DNA from 2 places in the Nocardia sp. NPDC006982 genome. Region 1 is predicted to be linked to the other one. Evidence: predicted binding sites of a transcription regulator. Region 1 holds the regulator's gene; the other holds the start of a gene.
What was found. Region 1 encodes HspR, which represses chaperone genes until heat shock. Its sites were predicted from a motif close to ANNTGAGTNNNNNNNACTCANNT; they were not measured.
Positions count from the first base shown of each region.

Region 1 (14,630 bases):
ATATCACCATCCTCATCTCCGCCTCCATGGCCATCGGCGCCAATTCCGACAAATCGCAGCCGTACTGGGATGCGACCGTGGTCGGCCATCGTCGGGTGCTCGAGGACTTGGCCATCGTGCGGCTGCAGACCGACAGCCCGATTCCGTATCAGGCCGGGCAGTACGTACCGATCTCGCTGCCGCAGCGCCCCAAGATGTGGCGCTACCTCTCGCCGGCGATTCCGGCGAATCCTTACGGCGAGATCGAATTCCACGTGCGCAAGATCCGCGGCGGTTGGGTCAGCCCGGCGATCGTCAACGAGACCAAGGTCGGCGATCGGTGGATGATCGCGGGTCCGCTCGGTGGTCTGCACATCGATCGCGACAGCGGCCGTGACGTGCTGCTGATCGGTGCGGGCACCGGCATCGCCCCGCTGCGCGCGCAGCTGATCGAGATGGGTCAGCGCGGCATCAATCCGCGCGTGCACTTCTTCATCGGCGGCCGCTACCCCTGCGATCTCTACGACGTGGAGAATATGTGGCAGCTCTCGCAGAGCAATCCGTGGCTCACCGTGGTCCCGGTCTGCGAGCAGAAGACCAACCCGTGGTGGTATCCGCATCCACCGCAGGACGAGCCTTACGGCATGCACCGCCGCCTGATCGGAAACCTGGGCGCGGTCGTCGCCAGCTTCGGTTCATGGTCCGACCGGCAGATCCAGATCGCCGGTTCGGCCCGCATGATCGCCGACACCCGCCGCGCCCTGATGGCGGTAGGCACACCCGAGTCGGTAATCAGCTCAGATCCCGTTTAACGCTTCCCTTGCCTGGAGGCAGGAGATTCACAGCTCAGACCGCAACCGAACCACCCACCCGAGGTAGATGACCCGCTTGTCTCACATCCTCAACACTGTTGTGGCCGCGTTCTGCCACAACCAGAATCACTCTGGCAGCGTTGCGATCCCGACCCGCAGTAAAGCCGCAGTCGGGGCATCGGAAAATTCTCTCGCACAGTTCCAGTCGCTTGGCTCTCGCGAAACAGTGACTGCACGTCATCGACGTATAGGCGGGCTGAACCAACACCACCTTCCGGCCAGCCCGCATGCCACGCTCGATCAACTCCCGCAATGCCGCGCCGATCGCCGCGTCCGCCGATTTACGGGCCATCGTCGACTTTGCCAGGAATTTCGGCCTGAAATCCTCCACCGCGATCAACCCATGTTCGGCGACAACGCGTTTCGCCCACACCCGCGAATCGTGCCGGGTCTGCCGCGCCGCTTTCTTATGCAACTTCGCCACCTGCTGCGCGGCCCGCTGGTATCCGCGAGACTGCGGGCCACGCTTTCCACGGTGCCGGCGGGCCATGCGGCGTTGCGCTTTCGCCAATTCCGCGGCGCTCCGCTTCCGGCGCCCGAGAAAGGGCAAATCGAACCGGGTATCGGTGGCCGTAGCCGTGACACGCACCCCCCAATCGATTCCGACACCACCGTGGGCTACCGGCGCACTTTCCAGCTCCCGCCGCACGACGAACGACGCATACCAATGCCCCAAATTATCCCGCGTGATACGCACAGAACTCGGGTCCGACGGCAGTTCACGCGACCACACCACCGGGATACTCACCCCCTTGGGCAGGAGCAGCCTGCCGTCGCGGATGCTGAACCCGCGCAAGATGTATTGCAGCGACAGCAACGTCTTCTTCCGCGATTTGAACCTCGGCCGGCCACGCCCTTTCACCTTGAAAGAATCATCGAGGGCTTGCGCATAGGTCCGCAGCATCTGCTGCTGAGCGACCTGCGCCCCATCGCGCAATCACCCCGTCCGCCCGCGCGCTGCGGTCAGCAACTTTCCAAGCTTGCCAAAGCTCAGACGTGCACCCGACTTCTGTTGATGCACAGCTTCATTCCACAGAAAGCGGCACCGATTCCACTCCGCAACAAGCGCCCGCTCCGCCTGCACACTAGGACGCAGACAACCTAACCGGCACCACTGACATTTCCCCGCAACCCAACCTCTGAAAGGAGGATGGCGCTTCCATTCCCCTTGAACGAGGGAATATTCGCGCTACACCCCGATGACAATAGATTCGAGCACGGTCGGCAATGGCGCGCCCCCGGTGTGGAAGGCGACGGTGGTCGGTCACCATCGGCTGCGTCAGGACATCGCGGTTATTCGTTTGATCGGCGAGTACGTCCCGTTCCTCGCCGGTCAATCCGTCGAGGTGCAGGTGCCGCAGCATCCGGGGATGCGACGTCGACTCTCCCCCGCGCTGCCGCCGTCGCTGGACGGCAAGCTGGAATTCCATGTGCGCACGGTGCCGGGCGGCTGGTGCAGCGGCAGTATCGTCGCCGACACCCAACCGGGCGACGAATGGCAGATCAGCGCTCCCCTGGGCACTTTCGCCGTCGATCCGTACGGCGACGAGGTGGTGATGATCGCGGGCGGCACCGGGCTGGCCCCGATGCGCTCCCAGATTCTCGACCTGGCCCGCCACGAGGATCCGCCGCCCACCTACCTGTTCGTCGGCGGGCGCTCCCCGCGCGACCTCTACGCCGATGACATGCTGTTCCTGCTGGCGAACGAATTGCCTTGGCTCACGGTGATTCCCGTGATCGAGGGGCCGGAGGATCCGGGCTGGGTCGACGAATGGTACGAGCAGTCGCGCGTGGACATCGGCTTCCCGCTCGACGATATGCTCTTCGGCACGCTCGCCGATGTCGTCGGTTCACACGGCGCATTCGACCACCATCAGGTGCTGGTCTGCGGTTCACCCAATATGGTCCGCGTAACTCTGGATCGGCTTGTCGAGACCGGAACTCCTGCTCCGGCAATACAATTCGAGGGACTTTGATCGACGGCCCGACCACCACGGAGCGAGTCTCACGAGCGATGTTCGCCAGGGGTCGCGAACACGCTGCGCCGCAATCAGACAGAGCCCGCGAACCTGCCGCACCGAAGGCACTGCAATCAACGCCACAGCACGCGGCACCCGGTCAGGGGCTGTTCAAGCACTAGTCCCCCCGTCCGGAGCGAGTCTTACGAGCGAGGAGTTCGCGGCCCGTCTCGCGTCCCAGTCGTCGAAGCGCATGCGCCGCAGGCGCGGCCAATAATTCAGAAGAGCGGATCGTGGCGGATGTTCTTGGTCTGCGTTCCGGCGGCCATGAGACGGAACTTGGTGGTCTGCACCATCGAGGGTGATCCGACGATCTGCACATCCCGGTCGGACCAGGAGCCGTAGCTCGCGACGACCTTGCCGATCTGGCCGGTCATCCGGGCTTCCAGCCCCGGCCAGGTGTGCTCCGGCTCGCCGGAATCCAGGTACCACCAAGGGTTTTCATCGCTCTCGGTGACCGGCGTGACGGTGAGCCATTTATTGGCGGTGGCCAGTTGGCTCAGGATCTCCAGATCGTAGAGGTCACACGGGTGGTGGCCGCCGACGAACAGATGCACCCGCGGATTGACGCGCCGCTGTGCCATCGCCATGAGCTGGGCGCGCAGGGGTGCGATACCGGTACCGCAGCCGACCATCAGCATTTTGCGTTTCACATTGCGCGGCACGCCGAGTCCGCCGAGTGGTGAACCGAGTAGCCACTGGTCACCGATATTCGTGTGGCCGACAATGGCCGGACTGACCCAGCCGCCGAGCACCCCGCGGATGTGGAATTCGATCTCCCCGTTCGCATTCGCGGGCACCGCCGGGGACAGATAGCGCCACATGCGCGGCCGGGCCGGGATCTGCACGCTGATGTACTGGCCGGCGGCATATTGCATCGGCTGATTCAATTGCAGCCGCACCACGGCGAGATTGCGCAGGACCTCGCGGCGCTCGACGACGGTCCCGCTCCAGACCGGCGGCGCCGATTCCTGTTCGGCCGCGCCGATCATGGTGTCGCCGATGATCTTCAGGCCCTCGTCCCAGGCCCGGTCGACCTCGTCGGTCCACATCTCGGTGCCGGCGAAGATCCGCATGGCGGACTTCAACGAGGTCGCCACGGCGGTGTAATGCGCGGCCTGCACCCCGTACTTGCGGTGATCGCGCCCGAGTTGGGCGAGGAATGGCAATAACTTATTCGGCTCCTCGAGCCGATCCAGCGCGTAGGAGATGGCCTTCACCAATCTGTCACGCTGGGAATCCATCGCTGCGGGGAAGAAATCCCGGGCGGCGGGATAGTCCGTGAACAGAATTGCGTAGAACGAACTGGCTAGCTTGGCCGGACCCCCCTCCTCTGCAGCAACCGCCTTGAACGTTGTTCTTATCAAAGCGACGGTCCGCGAGTCCATTTGTGTCACAACCCCTTTTGCACTCGAACACAAACCCGTGCCGGCGAGTGAGGTGCTGCGGGACACTCGACAGCAGCCGATGCGTAACGAGTGTAGGCGAGGTTTGCCAGCCGCGGTATCAGTCGCATAAACATCACGTATGTAATTCCCTCGAAACGAGGAACCGCACTACGAAAACCCTTGAAAACAAACCGAAAGAACGAACACGACGGCGAAATCCGGCATATATTCACCGAATTCGGATGGCCCGGTTTGCAAGATTCATCCCATACGGTATCTCGGAGCGATCGTGCGGCAACCCGCGATCCGGGACCACCCATCCGGCTCGAGCAAACCGCAGGCGTCGGCCGACCTGGCGACCGACGGAATCGGCGGCGCGATCCGGCACATTGTTTGCCGAAGCAAGGGTCACAGCAAACTTCGCAGCTCGGCACACCGTTGGCAATCCTGCCGAACCACATGCCGACACCCACGAGAGGCTGAACTGGTTGTCGGGTAATGAAACCCGATTCCGGAGGTTGCTCGAGCGCTGCCCGCGGTTATTCGGGTCCGCAACCCTATTCAGCGTCGCGAAATCACACATTCACTTATCGGCACGAAATGACAAAAGGCTCCGGGCTCGGCCGAAACCGAATCCCGGAGCCTTTTCGCGCTTATCAGCGCCTATTGCGCGGCTTCCACACCACCAGTGCGGTACTGCGTTGCGGCGGCATGAGATCGGGGCGATACCCCGCGCGCAGCCGATCCAGCTCGGCCGACATCTCGGCGACGCGCTGTTGCAGTTCCTCGACCTGATTGGTGAGTTCGATGATGCGCTTGATGCCCGCCAGGTTGACGCCCTCGTCCTGGGACAACCGCTGCACCTCGCGAAGCAGTTCGACGTCCCGTGCCGAATAACGTCGACCGCCACCCGAAGTCCGTTGCGGCGTAACCAGTCCGAGGCGGTCATACGTGCGCAGTGTCTGCGCGTGCATACCCGCCAGCTGGGCCGCCACGGAGATCATGAAGAACTCCGCCCGCGACGCCCCGCCGGACGCCTGCTTCGGATTATCGGACATCACGCACCTGCCCATCCCGCACGTGGATCGAACCCGCTGGTCTTCTCCGCCTCCGCGTAGCGCTTGAGCGCCTCGGCGGCATTGTCGTCCAGCTTCTGCGGCACGGCCACCTTGACGGTGACGAGCAGATCGCCCGCCCCGCCGGCGGGGCCGCGCTTGGGCACGCCACGGCCGCGCACCCGCAGGATGCGACCGTCCGCGGTGCCCGCAGGCACCTTGACACCGACGCGCCCTTCCAGCGTGGGCACGGAAACCGTTGTGCCCAGCACCAATTCACTGTAACTGACCGGCAGCACCAGGGTCAGGTCGTCGCCGTTGCGGCCGAAGACCTTGTCCTGGCTGACGTGCACGGTCACATAGAGGTCACCCGAGGGCGCACCACGCAGTCCAGCCTCGCCCTGTCCGGCCAGCCGGATCTTCTGCCCATCGCTGACACCGGGGGGAATCCGCACCGTGATGGTGCGGGTCCGATTCTGGATGCCGCTGCCGTGGCAATCGACGCACGGATCGTCGATGATCGAACCGCTACCACGGCATTCGTCGCACGGCTCGCTGAAGCCGAACGCGCCCTGGTTGCGGCTGATCACACCGTTGCCATTGCAGACAGGGCAGACTCGCGGACTGGTCCCCGGCTTGGCGCCGCTGCCGTGACAGGTGGTACACGGCGACGGACTGGTCATTCGCAGTGGAACCGTGACACCCTGCGCGGCCTCGCGGAAGCCGAGGGTCGTCTCGGTCTCCACATCGGCGCCGCGGCGCGGACGGCTCGCGGTGCGCGCGCCGCCCCGGTTGAACAGGCCGCCGAGCAGGTCACCGAGGCCACCGTCGCCGGCACTCGCCTGGCCGAAGATGTCCCCGATATTGAAGTCCTGCGAGAAGCCGCCGCCCGCACCGGGAGTGAAGCCACCACGCCCGTATCCGCCACCGGCGAACAGCTTTCGGGTCTCGTCGTATTCCTTGCGCTTGGCCGGATCCGACAGCACGGCATGCGCCTCGCTGACGGATTTGAACCGCTCCTCGGCCTTGGTATCGCCGGGATTGGCATCCGGATGCAGGTCACGGGCGAGCTTGCGGTACGCCTTCTTGATCTCGTCCTGCGAGGCGCTGGAGGAGACACCCAGCTCCTTGTAGAAGTCCTTTTCGATCCACTCCCGTTGGCTCACCGGGCATCTCCTCCTCTCGGGTTCCTATTGGTTGTTCGCATTGGCATCAGCATCCGATGCCTCTTCTTCGACCAGATCGGCCACGCCATCGGTTACCCCGACGAGCGCGTGCCGAAGCACTCGATCGCCGAACCGATAGCCCTTGCGCATGACAAGGCCGATCACCGGATCGTGTCCGGAGCCCTCGTGCTGCACGGCTTCGTGCAGGGTCGGGTCGAAAGGCTCACCCTCCGTACCGAATTCCTGCAGCCCCTGCTTGTGCAGCGCGTCGGCGAGCTTATCCGCGACCGACTTGAGTGGTCCGGCATCGAGATCGCCGTGCGCCCGCGCACGATCGAGATCGTCGAGTACACCGAGCAATTCGGAGACCACGGCCGCCTTGGCCGAATCGATGGTGGCCTGGCGGTCCCGCTCGACCCGACGCCGGTAGTTGGCGTATTCGGCGGTCAGCCGCTGCAAGTCGGCGGTGCGCTCGGCCAGTTCCTTGGTGATGGCCTCGGCCAGGATCTCGGCGCCCTCATCGGAACCGATGACGGGTTCGGTGCCGTTCCCGGCTTCGGGACCGGGCCCGGCGGCAGACTGTTCCGCCGCCGGTTCCCGGATTTCACCGGCCTGCGCCGTCTGGTCGCTCCGCGGGCTCCGCTCCTGCGGATCGATCTTGCGATTGTCGACGAAGGTGATCGGCTCCTGTTCGGAGTTTCCGTCGCTCACTTCTTCTCCGTGTCGACCGGCTCGTCAACGACCTCGGCATCCACGACCTGGTCATCGCTTGCGGAGCTCGACGCGCCGTTGCCGGACGCGGCCTGGTCGGCGGCCGATGCCTCGTAGATCGCCTGACCCAACGCCTGCGACTCGGTCGCCAGCTTCTCCACCGCGGACTTCACGGCCGCGATATCGGTGCCCTTGAGCGCGTCGTTGGCCTCGGCGATGGCCGCCTCGACCTTGGTCTTGACGTCCGCGGGGACCTTGTCCTCGTTCTCCTTGATGAACTTCTCGGTCTGGTGCACCAGCGACTCGGCCTGGTTGCGGGTCTCGGCCTCCTCGCGGCGGGCCTTGTCCTCGGCGGCGTGCGCCTCGGCGTCCTTGACCATCCGGTCGATCTCCTCCTTGGACAGGCCGGAGCCGTCCTGGATCTTGATCGTGTTCTCCTTGCCGGTGCCCTTGTCCTTCGCGGTCACGTGCACGATGCCGTTGGCGTCGATATCGAAGGTGACCTCGATCTGCGGCACACCACGCGGGGCCGGCGGGATGCCGGTCAGCTCGAAGGAACCGAGCAGCTTGTTGTGCGAGGCGATCTCGCGCTCACCCTGGAACACCTGGATCTGCACCGACGGCTGGTTGTCATCGGCCGTGGTGAAGGTCTCCGAGCGCTTGGTCGGGATGGTGGTGTTGCGCTCGATGAGCTTGGTCATCACGCCGCCCTTGGTCTCGATACCCAGCGACAGCGGGGTGACATCGAGCAGCAGGACGTCCTTGACCTCACCCTTGAGCACACCGGCCTGCAGGGCGGCGCCGACGGCGACGACCTCGTCCGGGTTCACGCCCTTGTTGGGCTCCTTGCCGCCGGTCAACTCGCGGACCAGGTCCGAGACGGCGGGCATACGGGTCGAGCCACCGACGAGCACGACGTGGTCGATATCGGCGACATTGATGCCTGCGTCCTTGATCACGGACTGGAACGGCGCGCGGGTGCGGTCGAGCAGGTCCGAGGTGATCTTCTGGAATTCGGCGCGGGTCAGCTGCTCGTCGAGGAACAGCGGGTTCTTGTCGGCGTCGACGGTGATGTAGGGCAGGTTGATCGAGGTGCTCTGGCTCGAGCTCAGCTCGATCTTGGCCTTCTCGGACGCCTCACGCAGGCGCTGCATGGCCATCTTGTCCTTGGTCAGGTCGATGCCCGCACTGGCCTTGAACTTGTCGACCAGCCAGCTCACGACGCGCTCGTCCCAGTCGTCACCACCGAGGTGGTTGTCGCCGGAGGTGGCGCGAACCTCTACGACGCCCTCGCCGATTTCCAGCAGCGAGACGTCGAAGGTGCCGCCACCGAGGTCGAAGACCAGGATGGTCTGTTCCTTGTCGCCCTTGTCCAGGCCGTACGCGAGTGCGGCCGCGGTGGGCTCGTTGACGATGCGCAGCACGTTCAGACCGGCGATCTGACCGGCCTCCTTGGTGGCCTGGCGCTGCGAGTCCTCGAAGTACGCGGGCACGGTGATGACCGCATCGGTGATCTCCTCGCCCAGGTAGGACTCGGCGTCACGCTTCAGCTTCATCAGCACGCGCGCGCTGATCTCCTGCGCGGTGTACTTCTTGTCGTCGATGGCCACCGACCAATCGGTGCCGATGTGGCGCTTGACCGAGCGGATGGTGCGGTCGACATTGGTGACCGCCTGGTTCTTGGCGGGCTGACCCGTCAGAACCTCTCCGTTCTTGGCGAACGCGACGATCGATGGGGTGGTGCGCGATCCTTCAGAGTTCGCGACGACGACCGGCTCGCCGCCTTCGAGAACGGCGACGACCGAGTTCGTGGTCCCGAGGTCGATTCCGACCGCACGAGCCATGGTGGTTCCTCCTAGTTGACGTAACTTCTTGTGTCGGTGCTGGGTGATCGCGGTCTTCGGGCGATCTACCCGCTCTGCGGCATCCGCCCGGGTCAACCGGGTCGGGTGCCGCGAGACCTCGCCCCAAGCACCTCACGGAGCACGGTCCCAGCAACGCTGAGCGTGGTCGGCTCAATCCTGCACCCATTCGACACCGGGCGTCAACTGAAACTTGAGCCGAACACACTCAACACTGTCGATCAGCTCAACCGACGGCCCACGATGTCTATTCCCGATGCAGGAAGAAAGGGCCGTCGAATTCTTGTCAGGCCCGATGGCCCGAGCTCGAATCGTCGACCACTTGTGATCCACCGACGACCACGGCGAACCGGCCCGATTCCGTCCGCCCGGGGTGTCCGAAGCGGGTTGCCCGTCGATCCGGTGGTCCACGAGGATGGCGGTGACGGCGGCGTCGATCCGCCGAAAGGAGTGGATGTGCCGACGAAGACGCGGTCCTGGTGGGGCTGGGGCAATGTCGAGGACGCGGTCGTCGGCGCGGAGCGGGAAGCACTGACGGCGCGGGTCGCGGCGATTCTGCCCGATGCGGATCTCGCGCCACACGAACCGCCGTCGGTCGAATCGCTCGGACTGCCCGAACCGCGGGTGACCACGCCGGATTCGCTCGCCGGACTGGTGTCGACCGATCCGGCCGATCGGGCGGCGCACGCGCACGGTCAGGCATTTCGCGATGTGGTGCGCAATCTGCTCGGCGACGTGCGCAATGTGCCGGATCTGATCGTTCGGCCGCGCACGGAAGGCGAGATCGTCGACGTACTCGACTGGGCCGCCGGGGCAAATATCGCGGTAATCCCGTTCGGGGGTGGAACTTCCGTGGTCGGCGGGGTCGAGCCGAGGTTGCCCGCTCGATCGACCGAATTCGCGGGGGCGATCAGTCTGGACCTCGGTCGGCTCGATCGGGTGCTCGAGATCGATCGCACCAGCCGGGCGGCGCGAATTCAGGCCGGCGTCTTCGGTCCGGCGCTGGAGGATCAACTGCGCGGCGCGAATCTGACGCTGCGGCATTTTCCGCAGTCGTTCGAATTCTCGACGCTCGGCGGCTGGCTGGCCACCAGGGCCGGTGGACATTTCGCAACGCTGTACACCCATATCGATGACCTGGTCGAGTCGATGCGAGTGGTAACCCCGACGGGCACAAGCGAATCGAGGCGGTTGCCCGGATCAGGGGCCGGGCCGTCACCGGATCGGATGTTCCTCGGATCCGAGGGGACACTGGGAATAATCACCGAGGCGTGGATGCGCTTGCAGGACCGGCCGCGTTGGCGCGCAACGGCTTCCGTGCACTTCGACGACTACACCCAGGCCGTGGCCGCGACCAGGGCCATCGCACAGTCCGGCCTCTACCCGACCAATTGCCGGCTGCTCGATCCGGCCGAGGCATTTCTCAATGCCGGTGCCGCCACGAGCGGTGGTGTGCTGGTGCTCGGATTCGAATCCGCCGATCACCCGACGCGCACCTGGATGGAACGCGCACTCGAGTTGGTCGCCGACCACGGCGGCACTCTCCCCGAACCCGCGTGCTACACCGAATCGACCGAGCATCGAGCAGGTTCGGGCGCGGCCGACACCTGGCGTTCGTCATTCCTGCGTATGCCCTATCAACGCGACGCCCTCGCGGCCCGGTCGATGATTACCGAAACTTTCGAAACCGCCTGCACCTGGGACAAATTCGAAAACCTGAAGGCAGCAGTGACCGAGGCCGCGAATGCGGCCATCCGATCCGTCGGCGCCACCGGCGTGGTGACCTGCCGCTTCACCCATGTGTATCCGGACGGTCCAGCACCGTACTTCGGCATCTACGCCGCGGGGCGCTGGGGCAGTACGCTCGCGCAGTGGGATGACATCAAAGCCGCTGTCTCCGAGGCGCTCTCGGCTGCGGGCGGGACCATCACCCACCATCACGCGGTGGGCCGGGACCACCGCCCCTGGTACGACCGGCAGCGCCCCGACCCGTTCGCGAATGCCTTACGGGCCGCCAAATCCGCGCTGGATCCGGCCGGAATCCTCAATCCCGGCGTGCTGATCTGAGCTCAGCACTTGTCCGCCGGGCGGCCAGGCCCGGGTGAATGCCCGGGATGAGTCCGTTCGCCGCCGCGGTGCGCTGCAGAAGGCCGACCAGGGTAGCGCGCTCGCCGGGTTCGAGCGCCGCCGTGACATCGGCATCCAATCCGGTCACGATCGTCTCGGCCCGGGTGAGCAGCTCATGGGCCGCCGGAAGTAGATACACCGCGTGTGCGCGCCGGTCGGTCGGATGTTTGCGTCGCTCGACGAGTCCGCGCTTCTCCAGTTCGTCCACCAGCCCGACCATCACATTGCGGTGGATCCGCTGCGCCTCGCACAGCTGCTGCTGCGATTGGCCATCGTTGGCACTCAATATTCGCAGCGTGCCGTAGTGGCGCGGGCTGATGCCGAGCGGCGCGAGCAGGTCGGTGAAGCGCGCAGCGACATGGAACCCGAGCTGACCGAGCAGGAAGGCGGAGCGCTCGGACAGCGGCACGAAGGTCGGTTCGGTCACGCACCGAGCATACCCCGGTCAATGCACTCTTAGTGATTGCGCACTTGATTGATAATCACTTCATGTGCATAGTTTGAGGTGTCGTCCTACTCCACCGATCCGAAAAGAGCCTTCTCGTGGATACCGACATCTCTCCGGGTGCAGACGTGCCACTCGACCCGCGCCGCTGGATCGCCTTCGCGGTCGTGCTTGCCGCGGGGTTCATGGATCTACTCGACGTCACCATCGTCAATGTCGCGGTACCGAGCATCCAGACCGATCTGGGCGCCCAGTATTCGCAGATCGAATGGATCATCGCGGCGTATGTGCTCGCCTTCGCCGCGGTGCTCATCACCGGCGGCCGACTCGGCGATATCTACGGCCGCAAGCGGATCTTCCTGATCGGCATGACCGGATTCACGCTGGCCTCGGCCGCGTGCGGCTTCAGCTCGGATCCGACCATGCTGATCACCTCCCGGTTCGTCCAGGGCGCGATGGCCGCGCTGATGGTGCCGCAGATCCTCGCCATCATTCGGGCCACCTTCCCGCAGGAAGAGCGCGCCAAGGCCATCGCGATCTACAGCGGTGTCGGCGGCTCGGCCTCCGCGGTCGGCCTGTCACTCGGCGGACTGCTGGTGCAATGGAATCTGTTCGATCTGGACTGGCGGCCGATTTTCCTGGTCAATGTCCCGGTCGGGATCGCGGCGCTGATCGCCGCGACCATCGTCATGCGGGATTCCCGCTCGCCAGCTACGCCGCGGCTGGATCCCATCGGCATGGCGCTGGCGATCTCCGCGGTGCTGCTGCTGGCCTATCCGCTCACCGAGGGCCGCCGATTGGGTTGGCCCGCATGGACTTTCGTCATGATGGCGAGCGCCGCGGTGGTCTTCGGCGCATTCGTCGTCTTCGAGCGGCGGCGGGCGCGCACCGTCGGATCCCCGCTGATCGATCTGGAGCTGTTCCGATCCCGCCCGTTCACCGTCGGCCTCGCGAGCTGGCTGCTGTTCTGGATCGGGCTCGGCGGGTTCTTCCTGATCTGGACGCTGTTCATGCAAGCCGGGCTGGGCTGGTCGGCAATGCGGGCCGGGCTCACCGCAGTCTTCTTCGCGGTCGGCGCAGGCATCGGGGCCGGAGTTTCGGTGAGTGTGCTCGCGCCGCGGTTCGGGCGCATCGTGCTGGTCGCCGGTGGTGTGGTGAATGCCGGTGGATTCGCGCTGTACGGGTGGCTGGCCGCCCATTACGGTGCGTCGATCGCGTCATGGCAGATGGTGATTCCGCTGATCGTCACCGGTGTCGGATTCGGCATGGTGGTCGCGCCGACCATCGACCTGCTACTCGGTCAGGTGCCCGCACGTGAGGCGGGGGCGGCGTCCGGACTCCTCAATACCGGACAGCAGCTCGGCACCGCGCTCGGTGTCGCATTGGTCGGCGTGGTCTTCTTCGGTCAGCTGGACCATGATTCGACGCGCGGAGTCGAGGCGGTAACGCCGCAGGTGCGCACCGAACTCTCGACGATCGGCCTTCCCGAACCCGCACAGGACCAGATCATCGCGAATTTCCTTGCCTGCGTTCATGATCGGTCGGCACAGGTGGATCCGACGGCGGTCCCGGCCAGTTGCCAGAGCTCCGCTGCGGGCAATTACGCTGTGGCACAGGTGCTCACCGATGCGGGCGAACGGGCCAATGCGGTGAATTTCGCCAACACCTTCCGCTACACGCTGTGGTACGGCATCGGCCTACTGGCCGTCATGTGCCTCGGCTTCCTCGTGCTCCCCAGGGATGCACGGCTCGAGCGGCACGAGATCGACGATCCTCTGGAACTGGTATCGACAGGAGTCTGAGTTGACTTCCTCCCCACACCTAACGGTCGGGGATTCCAACCTTCACAGGTCGGGTTTCCTGCTTCACCGACGGTGTCCCAGCGTCTGCTGCAATGGCACCGACGACACCTCACCCAAAAACTCCAGGTCATCGGTCTTCTTCCACCCAGTCAGCATCGCGGAAGTCTCGTGGTAGTTCACCCGCCGCTGCTCGGTGAACCACGCAGTACCTCACACATTAACAAGTCAGGTTGTGAAACACTGATGAAAGTACTTGCCGTCGGACGCGAACAAGCCGTCGTCGACACCGCCACCGAATTGCTGCGGGCCAAGGGTTATACCGCCGTCGGTACCGTCGCCGACGCCGAGGCGCTGCGCGTGCTCGATACCGGTGAGATCACCGATCTGATCATCGGTGGTGGCGTTGAACCGAATTCGCGTGCGGCACTGAAGCGGAAAGCGGCCGACCGGCATGTCACCGTGCACGAGGCCAAGCGTGGCGGTCGCGGTATCGAGGATTATCTGAACGAGGTTGTCATTCCGACGCTGGAGCATCAGTAGTAGCCAAACGGCGGTTCCCGCACCCCCGCGGGAACCGCCGTCCTAGGCCAGACCCTCATTTCCGCTGCATCTTATATGTGCGCAGTAGGGTGGCGTGGGGAGGCTTCGGCTGCCTCACCGCGCGCCGCCGATCCGAGGAGTTCGTTATGAGGGCCGCCGTCGTCACCGATACCAAGTTTTCGGTCGAGGAATTGCCGACACCGACGCCCGGGCGCGGGCAGGTGCTGATCAATGTGTCGCGGTGCGGCATCTGCGGGTCCGATCTACATGCCCGCACCCATGCCGACGAGATGGCCGAGCTGGCCGCACGCACCGGATACGACCAATTCATGCGCGCGGAGCAGAGGGTGGTGCTCGGACACGAATTCAGTGGCGAGATAGTCGATTACGGGCCGGGCTGCCGCAAACGCTGGCGCACGGGTACACCCGTGGTAGCACTGCCGATCGTGCGCCACGACGGCGCACCGCAGCTGACCGGGCTCTCGGCGGCCGCGCCCGGCGCGTATGCCGAGCAGGTGGTTGTGCAGGAGTCCATGACAATGCCGATCCCGAACGGACTTTCGGCCGAACATGCCGCACTCACCGAACCGATGGCCGTCGCCTGGCACGCGGTACGCAAGGGGCGAGTCGGCAAAGGGCAGACCGCATTTGTAATCGGCTGTGGC
Region 1 is NZ_JBIAFV010000002.1:318,142-332,771, forward strand. Features, by position in the region: gene ACFYOW_RS10490 (FAD-binding oxidoreductase) at 1-791, shown strand, start outside; gene ACFYOW_RS10495 (RNA-guided endonuclease InsQ/TnpB family protein) at 826-1,788, opposite strand; gene ACFYOW_RS10500 (FAD-binding oxidoreductase) at 2,051-2,827, shown strand; gene ACFYOW_RS10505 (FAD-binding oxidoreductase) at 3,088-4,257, opposite strand; gene ACFYOW_RS10510 (heat shock protein transcriptional repressor HspR) at 4,914-5,315, opposite strand; gene dnaJ (molecular chaperone DnaJ) at 5,315-6,478, opposite strand; gene grpE (nucleotide exchange factor GrpE) at 6,503-7,189, opposite strand; gene dnaK (molecular chaperone DnaK) at 7,186-9,033, opposite strand; gene ACFYOW_RS10530 (FAD-binding oxidoreductase) at 9,508-11,118, shown strand; gene ACFYOW_RS10535 (MarR family winged helix-turn-helix transcriptional regulator) at 11,096-11,605, opposite strand; gene ACFYOW_RS10540 (MFS transporter) at 11,722-13,425, shown strand; gene ACFYOW_RS10545 (hypothetical protein) at 13,669-13,965, shown strand; gene ACFYOW_RS10550 (zinc-binding dehydrogenase) at 14,112-14,630, shown strand, end outside.

Region 2 (14,630 bases), 310 kb from region 1:
GCCGCTGCCGCGGGACAGTGGCGCGAGGGTTGGCGCGAGATCGATCGGCCGCTCGGCCGTGATCGTCCTGGTCAGGCCGGTCCGGTTCAGGTCCGGCGCGGCCGTCTGATTGCGCACCGCCCCATTGTGCCCCGGTAGGTGGGCGGCGGGCGCGGGGGCCTCGAATGTTGCCCGGCTCACAATTGTTTCGGTCCGAATGTGCGATTTCCATACGGATTCGGCATAACCGCTGGTCCCCATTATTTTGTAACGCAAAGAATTGACGTGGCGATATTGATGCGTTCGGCAAACAGCTGGCAGTCGCCATTACGGAGGTAAGAAATGATCACCAACGCGCTCAACTGGTTGCTCAATGCCTGGGGTGCGGTTTCCGCGGGCAGCTCGGGGTACCAGATTCCGTCCGGCACGCTGCCGTTCGGCAGCTGAGGCTCATTCGCCGAGCAGGAATTGCGCGAGGTGTAGGCCTCGGCGGCCGCTCAGCTGCATGGCCTGGGTTCGGCACGAGAACCCGTCGGCTATGAAGATCGAATCTTCGTCGGCATTCCGTAGCGCCGGGAGCAAGCCATTCTCGGCGACCGCGACCGAAATGTCGTAATGGTCGGATTGCATTCCGAAGTTTCCCGCCAGACCGCAGCAGCCGGTGACCTCTGTCACATTTATCTGCATGCTGGCTAATAGTTGGCGATCCTTGTCGAAGCCGGTTACGGCATGGTGATGGCAATGCGGTTGGACGACCACCGACTGTCCCGGTCGCGGTGGCGGCCGCCAGTTCGGCTGTTCGGCAAGGAATTCGGCGAGTGAGCGCACGGCGGCGGCGGTAACGGCCGCGCGCGGGTCGTCCGGTAGCAGTTCCGGCAGGTCCGAGCGCAGGACCGCCGTACAGGACGGCTCGAGGCCGACGACGATGCCGCCGCCGCGCACATGCTCATCCAATTCGGTCAGTGTCGCGCGCAGCCGAGCTCGAGCACCCTCGAGTTGTCCGGTGCTGATCCAGGTGAGCCCGCAGCACACGCGCCGTCCCGGTATCCGGACTCGGTAGCCGAGAGATTCGATCAGTTGTACTGCGGCCTGTGCTATTTCGGGGTCGAAGGCATCGGTGAAGGTGTCGATCCACAGCAGCACTTCGGGTGCCCCATCAGAATCCCCCCGCTCGTGCCAGCTCCTGCGGAAACCGCGGTCGGCGAGTCGCGGTACCGCACGTCGCGGATCAATTCCGCCTGCGCGCAAGGTGATTCGGCGCAGCCAGCCGACTTCGGCCAGCGCATTCGCCGCTCGCGGCATGCGACCCGCGACACCGAGCCAGCGCGGCAGCCATCCCAGAGAGTAATGATCGATGGGACGCGGGCGGTGGCGGTAGCGGCGGTAGAGCGCCTCGGATTTGTAGGTCGCCATATCGACCCCGGCCGGGCAGTCGGAGCGACAAGCCTTGCAGGACAGACACAGATCGAGCGATTCGGCGACCGCCTCGGACGACCAGGGCAGTGCTCCGCGCACCACCTCCTGCAGCACCCGTGCTCGGCCGCGGGTGCTGTCCTTCTCGTCGGCGGTGGCCAGATACGACGGACACATGAAACCACCGGTCGCGCGGGTGTCGGCGCGGCATTTGCCGATTCCGACGCAGCGATGCACGGCCGTGGAGATATCGCCGTTGTCGTGCGGAAATGCGAAACCGCCCGCTCCGATCGGCCGCACTCCGACCAGACGCAGGTCGGCATCGATGGGGCGCGGCGCAACCAGGACGCCCGGGTTCAACACATCATCCGGATCGAAAAGCGCCTTGTACCCGGCGAATGCGTCGAGCGCGTCCCGGGAGTACATGATCGAGAGCAATTCCGAGCGGGCGCGGCCATCGCCGTGCTCGCCGGAGAGCGAGCCGCCGTAGCGGACCACCAGCTCGGCCGCATCCTGTATGAAGCTCCGAAAGCGTCGCGGTGCATCGGCAATCGGCAGATCGAGACGGACGTGGATGCAGCCGTCGCCGACGTGACCGTAGAGCAGTCCGTCCACGCCGTGCTCCTTTGTCAGCGTGGCGAAATCGCGCAGATACGCACCGAGGTGCTTTGGCGGGACGGCCGCATCCTCCCAGCCCGGCCAGGCCGGATGACCCGCCGGAGTACGTCCGGCCAGTCCCGCGCCTTCGGCTCGAATGCGCCAAAGTGCCGCGGCGGCACCGGGATCGGTGACAATCCTGGAGTCAAGCGCACCGACGGTTCGGCAGAGCTGCTCGGCCGCGGCATATGCCTCGGCGGGAGTATCACCGACGGACTCGACGAAAAGCCAGCCGCTACCGCGCGGCAGTTCCGGCACACCGCTGGTGGCCCCGTGATGTACGCGCACGATATCGACGAGTCGCGCATCGATACCCTCGACCGCGATCGGGTCGCAGGCCATCACCGCCGCGACATCGTCTGCGGCCGTTGCGATATCGGGATAGCCGAGCACCGTGAGCACGGTGGCCCGCGGCAGCGGGACCAGATCCACCGTTGCTTCGAGCAGCAATCCGCAGGTCCCCTCGGTGCCCGCGAATGACTTCGCGACCGCCGAACCACGTTCCGGCAGTAGATGTTCCAGACCGTAGCCCGATGCCTGCCGATCGAATCGGCCGAGTTCGGTGCGGATCACCGCGAGACCGGCCCTGGTGAATTCGGGCAGGCCGGGAATTACGGACGGGTCGGCCGCCAGCGTCCGCTCGGCTCCCGTCCCATCGAGAATGCGCAGCTCACGCACATTATCCGAGGTGCGCCCCCATGCCACCGCATGCGGTCCGCACGCATTGTTGCCGATCATCCCGCCCAGCGTGCACCGATTCTGCGTCGACGGATCGGGCCCGAACCGCAGCCCGTGCACGCCGGCCTTTCGCTGCAATTCGGCAAGGACGACACCGGGTTGGACGCGTGCGATGCGCCGTTCCGGATCCAGCTCACCGACGCCATTCATATATCGACTGAAGTCCACCACGATCCCGTGCCCGACAGCATTGCCCGCCACCGAAGTCCCGGCACCCCGCGCGGTAACCGTCAGTCCATTACCCCGGGCGAATTCGAGCGTGCGCGCCACATCCTCGGCCTCGCGCGGAAAGACAACCGCGGCCGGAAGCACCCGATAATTCGACGCATCGGAGGAGTACTCGGCGCGCCGACGCAAGGACGCGTCGACCTCACCCGCGATCCTGCGACGCAACGCATGCGACATCTGGTCCTCGCTCACCCCACCAGCCTATGCACGCACATCCCCGACCACCGGCGCCAGATCCGGACCCTTTGTCTGGATCCGTACTCTGCTTCGAATCGGCACACATGTCCTGATCCGGACACCCTTGCCGGATCCGCACCCTGTGGCGGTGCCAAGGACTAGGTGCGGCGGTTTCGCTGTGCGCGGAATCCTTGCGGAATGGGCTTGCAGTCAACCTTTGTTGAGGTCTTAGTGTCGGTGGCCAGGTGTTCGATGGGCGGGGAGCGAGAGGGAGCAGCACGGTGAGTATCGAATCGGTGGCCTGGAGCCAGATGTATCGGCGGGCGAACGCGCCGCAGGAGCAGCGGCCGTTCCGGCTCGCGACCGCGCGGCGCATTCTGCGGTTCGCGCGGCCGCACCACCGCCGGATCGGCGCGTTCCTGCTGTTCAGCGTGGTGTCCGCACTGCTCGCGGTGGCGACGCCGGTGCTGGCCGGTCGGGTGGTCAACGACATCGTCGGCGGCGCGGCGCCGCGCGTCGTGGTCACTCTCGCCATCCTGATCGGCGGGATCGCGGTGGTCGATGCCGCACTCGGAGTGATCATTCGCTGGCTGTCCTCGCGGATCGGTGAGGGTCTGATCCTGGATCTGCGCACAGCCGTGTTCGATCATGTGCAGAAGATGCCGGTCGCGTTCTTCACTCGGACCCGCACCGGTGCGCTGGTCAGCCGTTTGAACAGCGATGTGATCGGCGCGCAGCGCGCGTTCAGCGACACGCTCTCCGGTGTCGTCACGAATCTGGTCACCCTCGCGCTCACCCTCGCCGTCATGGTCCGCATCTCCTGGCAGATCACGCTGCTCGCGCTGGTGCTGCTGCCGGTATTCGTGGTTCCGGCCCGGCGGATGGGCAATCGGCTGGCCGGATTGCAGCGCGAAGCCGCGGGCCTCAATGCGGCGATGAGCACCCAGATGACCGAACGGTTCTCCGCACCCGGCGCGACGCTGGTGAAGCTGTTCGGACGGCCGCAGCAGGAGTCGGACGAATTCGCACTCCGCGCGCGTCGAGTGCGCGATATCGGGGTGCGCACGGCGATGCTGCAGACGGTTTTCGTCACCTCGCTGACCCTGGTTTCGGCGCTGGCACTGGCCCTGGTCTACGGACTCGGCGGGTGGTACGCGCTGCGCGGCCAGCTGGATGCCGGTGCGGTGGTGTCGCTTTCGCTGCTGCTGACCCGCCTCTACACACCGCTCACCGCACTGGCCAGTGCTCGGATGGAGATCATGTCCGCGCTGGTGAGCTTCGAGCGGGTCTTCGAGGTGCTGGATCTGAAACCGCTGATCGAGGACGCGCCGGATGCCGTCGCGGTGCCCGCGGGTCCGGTCGAGGTGGAACTGGACAATGTCACCTTCGGCTACCCGTCGGCCGACAAAGTGTCGCTCGCCTCACTCGAGGATGTCGCGACGCTGGATACCCGCGGCGGGGTAGACGTGCTGCACAATGTTTCGCTGCGGGCCGAGCCCGGTCAGCTCGTCGCGCTGGTCGGTTCCTCCGGTGCCGGGAAATCCACTGTGGCCCAACTCGTTTCCCGGCTCTACGACGTGGACGGCGGTGCGGTGCGGCTGAACGGCACCGATGTGCGCGAGCTGACCACGACCTCGATCCGGGACACCGTCGGCCTGGTCACCCAAGACGGCCACCTGTTCCACGACACCATCCGCGCCAATCTGCTGCTGGCCCGACCGGAGGCCACCGAGGCCGAGCTATGGGACGCGTTGCAGCGGGCTCGGCTGCGTGAGCTGGTGACGTCACTGCAGGACGGTCTGGATACCGTCGTCGGCGAGCGCGGCTACCGCCTCTCCGGCGGTGAACGCCAGCGACTGACCATTGCCCGGCTGCTGCTCAAACAACCACGCGTGGTGATCCTGGACGAGGCGACCGCATCATTGGACTCCACCTCGGAAGCCGCTGTCCAAGAAGCACTTTCCGAAGCGCTGGACGGTCGAACCGCACTGGTCATCGCACATCGCCTCTCCACCATTCGGGCCGCCGACCAGATCCTGGTGCTCGAGGACGGCCGAATCGTGGAGCGCGGCACGCACACCCAATTGCTGGCCGCCGATGGACGCTACGCGGAGCTGTACCGCACGCAGTTCGCGGACGAGTCGGTCGAAGTCGCGGCCTGAGCGCACCGAAGCCCGGCTGAGCCGGGCTTCGGTGCGTACTGTCAGAATTCGCCTGCGACGCCGAATACGGTGCGTCCGGAGTGGTTGCCGTGCTGAATGGCATGCAGGACCCGCTCGGCCTCGGTGATGGGCGCGAAGTTCTCGATGGCCGAAAGGTGCTGGGGCCGCAGCTCATTGGCGAGTCGTGCCCACATCGCGCGGCGTTTGTCGATCGGGACGTACGCGGAGTCGATGCCGAGCAGCGATACGCCGCGCAGGATGAAGGGCATGACGGTGGTCGGCAGATCCGGTCCGCCGGTCAGGCCGCTGACCGCGACCGCACCGCCGTAGCCGATCGCGCTGAGAATATAGGCGAGGGATTTGCCGCCGACACTGTCCACCGCACCGGCCCAGGTGGCCTTGGACAGTGGACGCAGTTTCGCATCCGGATCCTCCGGCAGGCGACCGATCACCTCGTTCGCGCCGAGTTCGGCCAGCCGATCACCCGCATCGGTCTTTCCGGTGGAGGCGATCACCTCGAAGCCGAGGCCCGACAGAATATCGATGGCCACGCTGCCGACACCGCCCGTCGCTCCGGTAACCAGCACCGCGCCGGTGTCCGGGGTGAGTTCGTGATCGAGCAGCCCCTGCACGCTGAGTGCTGCGGTGAAACCGGCGGTGCCGAGCGCGGCCGCGTCGCGGGTGCTGAGACCGTCCAGCTTGACCACCCAGTCGGCCGGCACCCTCGCGTACTCGGCGAAGCCGCCGTGATGCGAAACGCCGATGTCATAGCCGTGCGCCACCACCTGATCACCGGGCGCGAAATCGTCGACCTCGGAGGTGACGACCTCACCGGTGATATCGATGCCGGGGATGATCGGATACTTCCGGACCACGCCGCCGCCCGCAGTGATCGCCAGCCCGTCCTTGTAGTTCGCGCTCGAGTAGTGCACCTTGATCGTGACCTCACCCGGCCCGAGGAAGTCCTCGTTGACCTGCTGCCGCGTGAGCACGATCCCGCTGTCCGATTCTTGTGCCACCATCGCCCAGAACTCCATGCCGACGAGCATACGAGCGTCGGCCGGTGCCGGGGCGGATCTTCGCCGCCGGCTATTGCGGAACGAGTTCGAGGCGCACGCCGAGCAGCCTGACCGGGCGATCCAATTCGAACCGGTCGATGATGCGCAGGGCGGTTTCCACGATGGCCGCGATATCGGTCGTCGGCTCGGGAAGTTTCTCCTGCTTGCTGCGGGTATAGAAGGTATTGCTGCGGACGGTCACCGAGACGCGCAGCGGGGTGCGACCCGCGGCGGCCATCTCCTCGCCGACCTCGGTGGCCAGTCGCGCCACCTGGGCGCGGATCTCCTCGGGATCGGTCAGGTCGTGGGGGAAGGTCTCGGATTTACTGCGGCCCACCGGAATTCGCGGTTCGGTGGTGACGTCGGTATCGCCCTTGCCGTGGCCGAGCACCCAGAGATACGGGCCGGTATTCGGACCGAACTCGGCGGCGAGGCGCTGGCGATCGGCGGCCATCAGGTCGGCGACGGTTTCGATGCCGAGTTCGGCCATCCGCGCGGCGATCCGATTTCCGATGCCCCACAGCGCATTCGTCGGACGGTGTGCCATCACCTCGACCCAGTTCGCGGCAGTGAGCCGGAAGATCCCCGCCGCCGCGCCGACGGTATCGGCGGGCGCGGCCGAGGACTTGCCCGCGGATTTGGCGAAGCCGGTCGCCAGCTTGGCCGTGAGCTTGTTGTCGCCGATGCCGATGGCGCAGGTTAGTTCCAATTGGGCGATGGCGCTACGGATTTCGCGTGCGAGCTGCTCCGGATCGTCGGTGTCGGCGGCGAGGAATGCCTCGTCCCAGCCCCACACCTCGACGCGGCCGGGAAAGGTCCGCAGCAACGCCATGACTTCCTCGGATGCCTCCTCATAGGTGGCCATATCCAGCGGCAGGAAGATCCCGTCGGGACATTTGCGCTTGGCCGAGCGCAATGCCATCCCGGCGCGCACCCCGAATGCTCTGGCCGGATACGACGCGCAGGTCACCACCTTGCGCGGTTCGTCGGGATCGCCATTGCCGCCGACGATGACCGGCAGGCCGCGCAGCTCCGGATGGCGGCGGAATTCCACCGCCGCCTGGAACTGGTCGAGATCGACGTGCAGCAGCCACCTGGGCATACATAGGTCTTACCGCATGACCATGACAAGCAGCGGAAATTGGCCACGAACGTCCCTGGTCGACTCGGAAACGAGCCGTCCGTACGATCTCCGTCAGGACGAGCAAGGGGAGAGCCGCATGACCGACGCACAGGAGAACCTGCCCGCGGTTCGGGTCGGCGATATCGATCGCGAGGTCGCGGCCAAGCAGCTGCAGCTCGCCGTCGACGAGGGGCAACTCGATCTGCTCGAGCTGGATAAACGGCTGGTCGCGGTTTATTCGGCGCAGACGGCGCAGGAACTGGTCGCCATCACCGCCGATCTGCCGGTGATCGCCGCCGCGCGCGAACCCATCGAACTGCGCACCGGCAGTGGGGCGCGGGTGAAGGACGGCGCGTGGATCGTCCCCGCCGAGATCACGGCCGAATGCAGTTCCGGCGGCATCAAAATCGACTTCACGCAGGCACTGTGCCCGCATCGCGAGGTCGTGGTACATGTTGCCGTGGGTTCCGGCACGATCCAGTTGATCGTGCCGCGCGGCTGGCGGGTCGACCTCGATCGGGTGCAAGCCAGCAGCGGGACCGTCAAGAACAAGGTGACCGAGGGCAGTCTGCCCGGATCGCCGCTGCTCCGAGTCGACGGGGAGATCGGCTCCGGGGCCGTGGTGGCGAAGTATCCGCGCCCGCTGCGGCGATCGTTCCTGGCCTGGCTGCTGCGCCGGCCCCGCCCGACCGTCTGACCGTTCCGCGCTCCACCTGGCGGACGCTAGTGCCCGCGTCCAGCTGGCTTCTGAGGTACCGAGATCCGTCGAGCGCAGTCAAATGGCGGTGCCGCGTGCCGTGTCGCGCCGCGTTTCGCCTGCGCTCGGCGAGCCGGCCGGACCGGATAGCGCGGCAACCTATCTGGACGGGGCACTAGCAACGGCTTTACCCTCACCTACCTGCGGTCCGCCGCCGGTACCCGGCTGCGCGGCGAGGCCACCGTCGCTCCGGGTCGACAGGGCCGTCGTCGCGTGCGAAATCTATGCCGAGCGTCCGGACACCGAACCGGTGCTGTGCGCGGTCGCCCAGGGTAATGCGCGCTCGGTCGAGCGCGAACTCGGCAGCTGAGCATCCGAGGACCAGCCCATGAGCGAACGCAACGTCGTGACCAGCGACCGGGGATACATACCCGCATCGGAGCGCGCGGCCACATGTCCGTCCGGACGCACCAGCAGCGCACCGCCCTGCGGCAGCTCGGTGCGGGCACCCCATTCGCTACCCAAGCCGTGCACCGCGATCTCGATACCGGTTTCGCGCTGCGCATCGGCCGCGGCATCGCGCCAGGCAGCCGACTTTCCGGCGATCAGTATCGCGTAACCGGGTCCACAGAGATCCAGGGTCGAGGTGGTGTGCTCGGCGTCGAGCCACAGGTGCGGCAGTCGCGTTCCGACCTGTCCGGTCAGCCGATCGACATGCGGCTCGACCCATTCGACGCACTCCGCGGGTTTGCGCGATACCGCGCTCGACGCGTACCGGAACCGCGACATGACCGCCCCGAAATCCAACCGACGCGCCAAAATGTCTGCGTTGTCGGGGGTTTCGATGCCGTAGCGGGTTTCGAAGTCGTCTCCCAGATTGGCCTGTTCGGCGGCGATGATCGCACGTGACCACCGTTCGACCTGATAGGAATCGAGCAGCGCGGGCCCGGCGGTACCCGACAGCACGGCAGCCAATTTCCAGACCAGATTATGCGCGTCGGCGACACCGGTATTGCCGCCGAAACCACCCCACGGCGCGTGCCGGTGGGCGGCGTCACCGGTCAGGAAGATCCGGCCGCGCCGATACTCGTCGGCCACGAAACTTCCGGTGTCCCAAGCACTTCGCGCCAGCACCTCGACCTCGATATCGGGCACGCCGATCGCAGCGCGGACCAGTTCGATGCAGCGCTCGTCCGGATAGTCCGCGGCCGTCTCACGGGTCGGGTCGTATTCGAGCTGAAAGGACCATTCGTCGGTGTTGTTCTTGGACAACACGAGTCCGCGCACGGTGTCACTGCTGATCTCGCATTGGCTGAAGGTGCGACCGCCCAGCACCTCCGTAAGATCCGTCCGCGCAAAGACATTGAGGTAGTGGCGCGTCGGCGGCAGCTCCCAGCCTGCGATACCCAATGCCCGACGGATCGGACTGGCCGCACCGTCGGCCGCGATGAGGTAGTCGGCCCGGATAACCGAGCTGCGACCCGACTCGTCCCGCAGGGATGCGGTGACACCCGCATCATCGGCCTCGAAATCGATGAGCTCGACTCCGAATCGGAGATCACCACCGCGTTCGCGGGCCTGCTCGGCAAGCACCGGCTCGAGCAGTACCTGGGGCAGGAAGCAGAACTGCGACGGGCTGGGATCGGCCGCCGCCATTGCCGACCGCAAGTGACTCAGGTCGAGCGGCTCAGCCGTGATCAGGCTGGTGCCCCGGCTCGCGCCGCCGAAGCTGCCCGCCCGCAATGCGGTCGCGGAGGCCTGGCGGACCCGCCCCTCGACGCCGACCTGACGGAACAGCTCGGTGGTCCTGGTGTGCAGGCCGCGCGCCTTCGGCAACGCCGATGCCTTGGTTCGCTTTTCGACGAGAACATAAGGGACATCGTGATATTCGAGGAACAGCGCGGCCGATAGTCCGACCAGGCCGCCGCCGACAACGAGAACGGGAATCCGCTGGGTAGGAGTCATGCCACGATCGTGTGCGCCCGGGCTTGCACCGCCCTTGCGTCGCGGTCACGGCGAGCATGCATACGAAACGGGCCGTACCCGCAGGTACGGCCCGTTCGAGGCGAATATCAGGCGCTCGCTGCGAATGCGGGGGCGCCCAGGGCCGGTTCGGCGACCGGCTCGATGGCGTAGGCCAGGATGTCGGCCACATCGGCGACCGGGCGCACATCCAGGGCGGCCAACACCTCCGCAGGCACGTCGTCCAGATCCGGCTCGTTGCGAGCCGGGATGAACACCGTCTTCAGACCCGCACGCTGCGCGGCCATCAGCTTCTGCTTGACCCCGCCGATCGGCAGCACCCGGCCGTTCAGCGTGACCTCACCGGTCATGCCGACATCCGCGCGCACCTGCCGACCCAGCGCCAGCGACACCAGGGCGGTGACCATGGTGACACCCGCCGACGGCCCGTCCTTCGGCACCGCCCCCGCCGGGAAGTGGATGTGGATATTGCGATCCAGCACCGACGGTTCGATGCCGATCTCCGCCAAGTGCGAGCGCACGTAGGTGAGGGCGATCTGCGCCGACTCCTTCATGACATCACCCAGCTGACCGGTCAGGGTGAGCGCGCGCTCGCCCTCGGCGCCATTGGCCTCGATGTAGAGGACATCGCCGCCGAGACCGGTGACCGCCAAACCCGTTGCCACACCGGGGACCGCGGTGCGTTCCACCGAATCCGGGGTGAAGCGCGGACGACCCAGGTAGTCCTTCAGGTTCTCCAGATCGATGGTCAACGAGGCCAGCGCGTCGTAACCCAGCTCGGCGTCGTAACCCAGCGGCACCACATTGTCGGCCGAACCAGTTCCGTCCTCGGACAGCCGAGTCGCGGCCTTGCGCAATGCCTTCGCGATCAACCGCTCCATCTGCCGCACACCGGCTTCCCGAGTGTAGTTGGCCGCCACCTCGCGCAATGCCTCGTCGGTGATCGAAACCTCCTCGGCGGTAAGCGCATTGCGTTCCAGCTGCCGTGGCACCAGGAAGTCGCGGGCGATGGCCACCTTGTCGTCCTCGGTGTAACCGTCGACGCTGATCATTTCCATGCGGTCCAGCAGCGGGCCGGGAATGGTCTCCAGGACATTCGCGGTCGCGATGAACAGCACGTCGGACAGGTCCAGATCCAGATCCAGGTAGTGGTCGCGGAATGTGTGGTTCTGCGCCGGATCCAGCACCTCGAGCAGTGCCGCGGCCGGATCACCGCGGAAGTCCGAGCCGACCTTGTCGATTTCGTCCAGCAGGACAACGGGATTCATCGATCCCGCCTCCTTGATTGCACGCACGATCCGGCCCGGCAGCGCACCGACGTAGGTGCGCCGGTGACCGCGGATCTCCGCCTCGTCGCGCACACCGCCCAGGGCAACGCGAACGAACTTGCGGCCCATGGCCCGTGCCACCGACTCACCGAGCGAGGTCTTGCCGACACCGGGCGGACCGACCAGCGCGAGCACCGCGCCGGAACCACGTCCGCCGACGACCTCGAGTCCGCGCGCGGCTCGGCGGGAGCGCACGGCCAGGTACTCGACCATGCGATCCTTGACCTCGTCCAGGCCGTGGTGATCGGCGTCCAGCACGGCACGGGCGGCCGAAACATCGGTGCTGTCGGTGGTCTTCACGGTCCACGGCAGGTCGAGGACGGTGTCCAGCCAGGTCCGGATCCAGCCGGATTCCGGGCTCTGATCGCTGGCCCGCTCCAGTCGACCGACCTCGCGCAATGCCTCGGCGCGCACGTCATCGGGCAGATCGGCCTGCTCGACCCGGGTGCGGTAGTCGTCGGCGCCGTCGGGCTCGTCCTCGCCGAGTTCCTTGCGAATGGCATTGAGCTGCTGACGCAGCAGGAATTCGCGCTGACTCTTCTCCATGCCCTCGCGGACATCTTCGCTGATCTTCTCGGTGACCTCCGCCTCGGCGATATGCGCCTTGGTCCACTCGATCAGCTTGGTCAAACGCTGTGCGGTATCGGGGGTTTCGAGCAGCTCGCGCTTTTCGTCGGCGGTCAGGTACGGCGCGTAGCCCGCGGTGTCGGCGATCGCCGACGGATCGGTCAGCTGATTGACCGCGTCGATGATCTGCCAGGCCTCGCGGCGCTGCAACACCGAAACGACCAGCTTCTTGTATTCGGCGGCAAGCTCTTTGGTGCGACCGTCGGCGGCGGGCGTCTCGACCGGTTCGGCCTCGACCCATAGCGCGGCGCCCGGCCCGGTGACCCCGTGACCGATCTTGGCGCGCCGTTCGGCCTTCAGCACCGCGGCGGGCGCGCCACCGCGCATCCGGCCGACCTGTTCGATGGTGGCGACGACGCCGTAGGAGGCGTAGCCCTCGGTCAATCGGGGCGCGAGCAGCACCGCGTCGGTATTCGCGGCGCGCGCGGCGTCGATGGCGGCCTGCGCCGATTCGTCCAGTTCGATGGGCACGACCATGCCCGGCAGCACGATCGGATCGGTCAGGAACAGCACCGGCAGGTTCTGTGGTGTAGTCACGTGTTCGACCCTTCCAAAAGTTGAGCGATGTCCAGTCAACCCCGGGCCTTCCACGTTTGTTCCACACCGCCGCCCACGTTCGCTCAGAGCGATCAGCGTTCGATGCGGCACTACAATTCAGAGCGTGTTCGAAGTCGATGCGCGGCCGATATCCGGACCTGTTCGCTGCGACAATCCGGACGGGCTGAGTATTGGTGAGGCCGCGCGTCTTACCGGGGTCAGCGTGCACACTCTGCGCTACTACGAACGCGCCGGCCTGGTCATCACCCCCGTCGACCGCACCGCCGGCGGGCGGCGGCGCTACCACCAGCTCGACCTGGACTGGATCTACGTATGCACCAGGCTGCGAGCCACCGGAATGCCCATCCAGACCATGCGTCGCTACGCCGAACTCGTGGCCGCCGGAAAGGGCAACGAGCCGGAACGCATCGCGCTGATGGAGGCGCATCGCGGCGAGGTGGTCGCCAAACTGGCCGAGATCCAAGAGAATCTCGCGCTCATCGACCGCAAGCTCGATATCTATCGAGGTCGAATCGCAATCGGCGACCGCGATTTCACCGCACCCCCGGGCTGATACCTCCGTCGGCAATGACATACGTGTTGCGGCGCTGAGAACAGCGGGACCGCCCTATTGGTGGGCGGACGGTGCCGGTGTTCGCTGAGCCGCTGCATCCGAGAGGAGCACGTGGGTGTTCGGACAGGACTGGAAGCAGGTGGGGGCGGTGCTCGCCGTTGTGGGGGCACTCATGCTGTTGGATGCGGTGCAAGACCCCGGGCTCAGTCCCGCATTGACACCCCATCGGAGCCAATGAGAATGTTGGCAGCTAGATATCTCACACCTGGGCGGCATTAGGGGGACCAACCGATGACAACACTCACCTCCGGAGTGTTCATCGATTGGGAACAGCTGACCGGTCTGTCCAAGTTCTCCGTCGATCTGATCACCTTTCCGATCTTCAGTGCGCTCGCCGGTTGGCTCACCAACTGGACCGGTGTGCTGATGCTGTTCTGGCCGGTCATTTTTCGCGGAATCCGGATTCCTGGCCTCCAGGTGTTGTATCCGTACTTTCCGCGCCGGGTCCAGGTGCTGCCGACATTTTCTGGTGACGGCCGCCGGCTCGGATTCCAGGGATTCATTCCGGCGCGTGCGGAGAAGATGGCGAGCATTTGCGTCGACAAGGCGCTGATGCGCATCGGCAGTCCGCGGGATTTCATCCACGAACTGGATCTGGAGAGTATTGCCGATTACATCGCGATACTCGCGAGCAAACAGGTCAAACCGCTCGTCGACGAGGTGATGTACCGGGAGAATCCGGACCTGTGGCGCGGGGTGCCGAAGGCGATGAAACAGGTCATCTATCAGCGGGTGGACCGGGAATTGCCCGGATTGACCCGGCGCGCCTTCGAATCGCTCGGCGACAATGTGGACCAGCTCATCGATATCAAAACCTTCGTCATTCGGTATCTGCAGGAAAACCCGTACATCCTCAAGGATCTGACCACCACCATCGCCGCCCCCGAATTGCGTTTCATGGTGCGCATCGGCCTGCTCGGTGCGCCGTTCGGCCTGCTGCTCGCGCTGTATATGCATGTGCACCACACCATTCCGGTGTTCGGCTGGGTGCCGGGTTGGCTGATCGTGCTGCTGGCCTCGGCGGCGATCGGCGTGATCGTGAATGTCATCGCGGTCAAAATGGTCTTCGAACCGGGTGATCCGCAGCCGCGCTACAGGTATTTGTGGAAGCAGGCGCTGCTGGCCAAGCGACAGCCGCAGGCGGCGACCGATCTCGCGCATATCCTCGCCTATCAGGTGTTGACGCTGCCGAACCTGTCCAAGGAACTGCTCGACGGTCCGAACGGCGATAAGACCAGGCAGCTGATCGAGCGGCTGGTCTCCGATGAGATCCATCGCCAACTCGGCCC
Region 2 is NZ_JBIAFV010000002.1:632,874-647,503, forward strand. Features, by position in the region: gene ACFYOW_RS11840 (DNA-3-methyladenine glycosylase family protein) at 1-117, opposite strand, end outside; gene ACFYOW_RS11845 (FAD-binding and (Fe-S)-binding domain-containing protein) at 430-3,192, opposite strand; gene ACFYOW_RS11850 (ABC transporter ATP-binding protein) at 3,474-5,354, shown strand; gene ACFYOW_RS11855 (oxidoreductase) at 5,396-6,391, opposite strand; gene ACFYOW_RS11860 (DNA polymerase IV) at 6,444-7,514, opposite strand; gene ACFYOW_RS11865 (DUF1707 domain-containing protein) at 7,633-8,232, shown strand; gene ACFYOW_RS11870 (FAD-dependent monooxygenase) at 8,515-10,197, opposite strand; gene lon (endopeptidase La) at 10,305-12,647, opposite strand; gene ACFYOW_RS11880 (MerR family transcriptional regulator) at 12,832-13,281, shown strand; gene ACFYOW_RS11885 (hypothetical protein) at 13,573-14,630, shown strand, end outside.
Region 2: lon (endopeptidase La) is a predicted target of HspR. The motif match lies at 12,726-12,748, and genes of this name have one in related genera.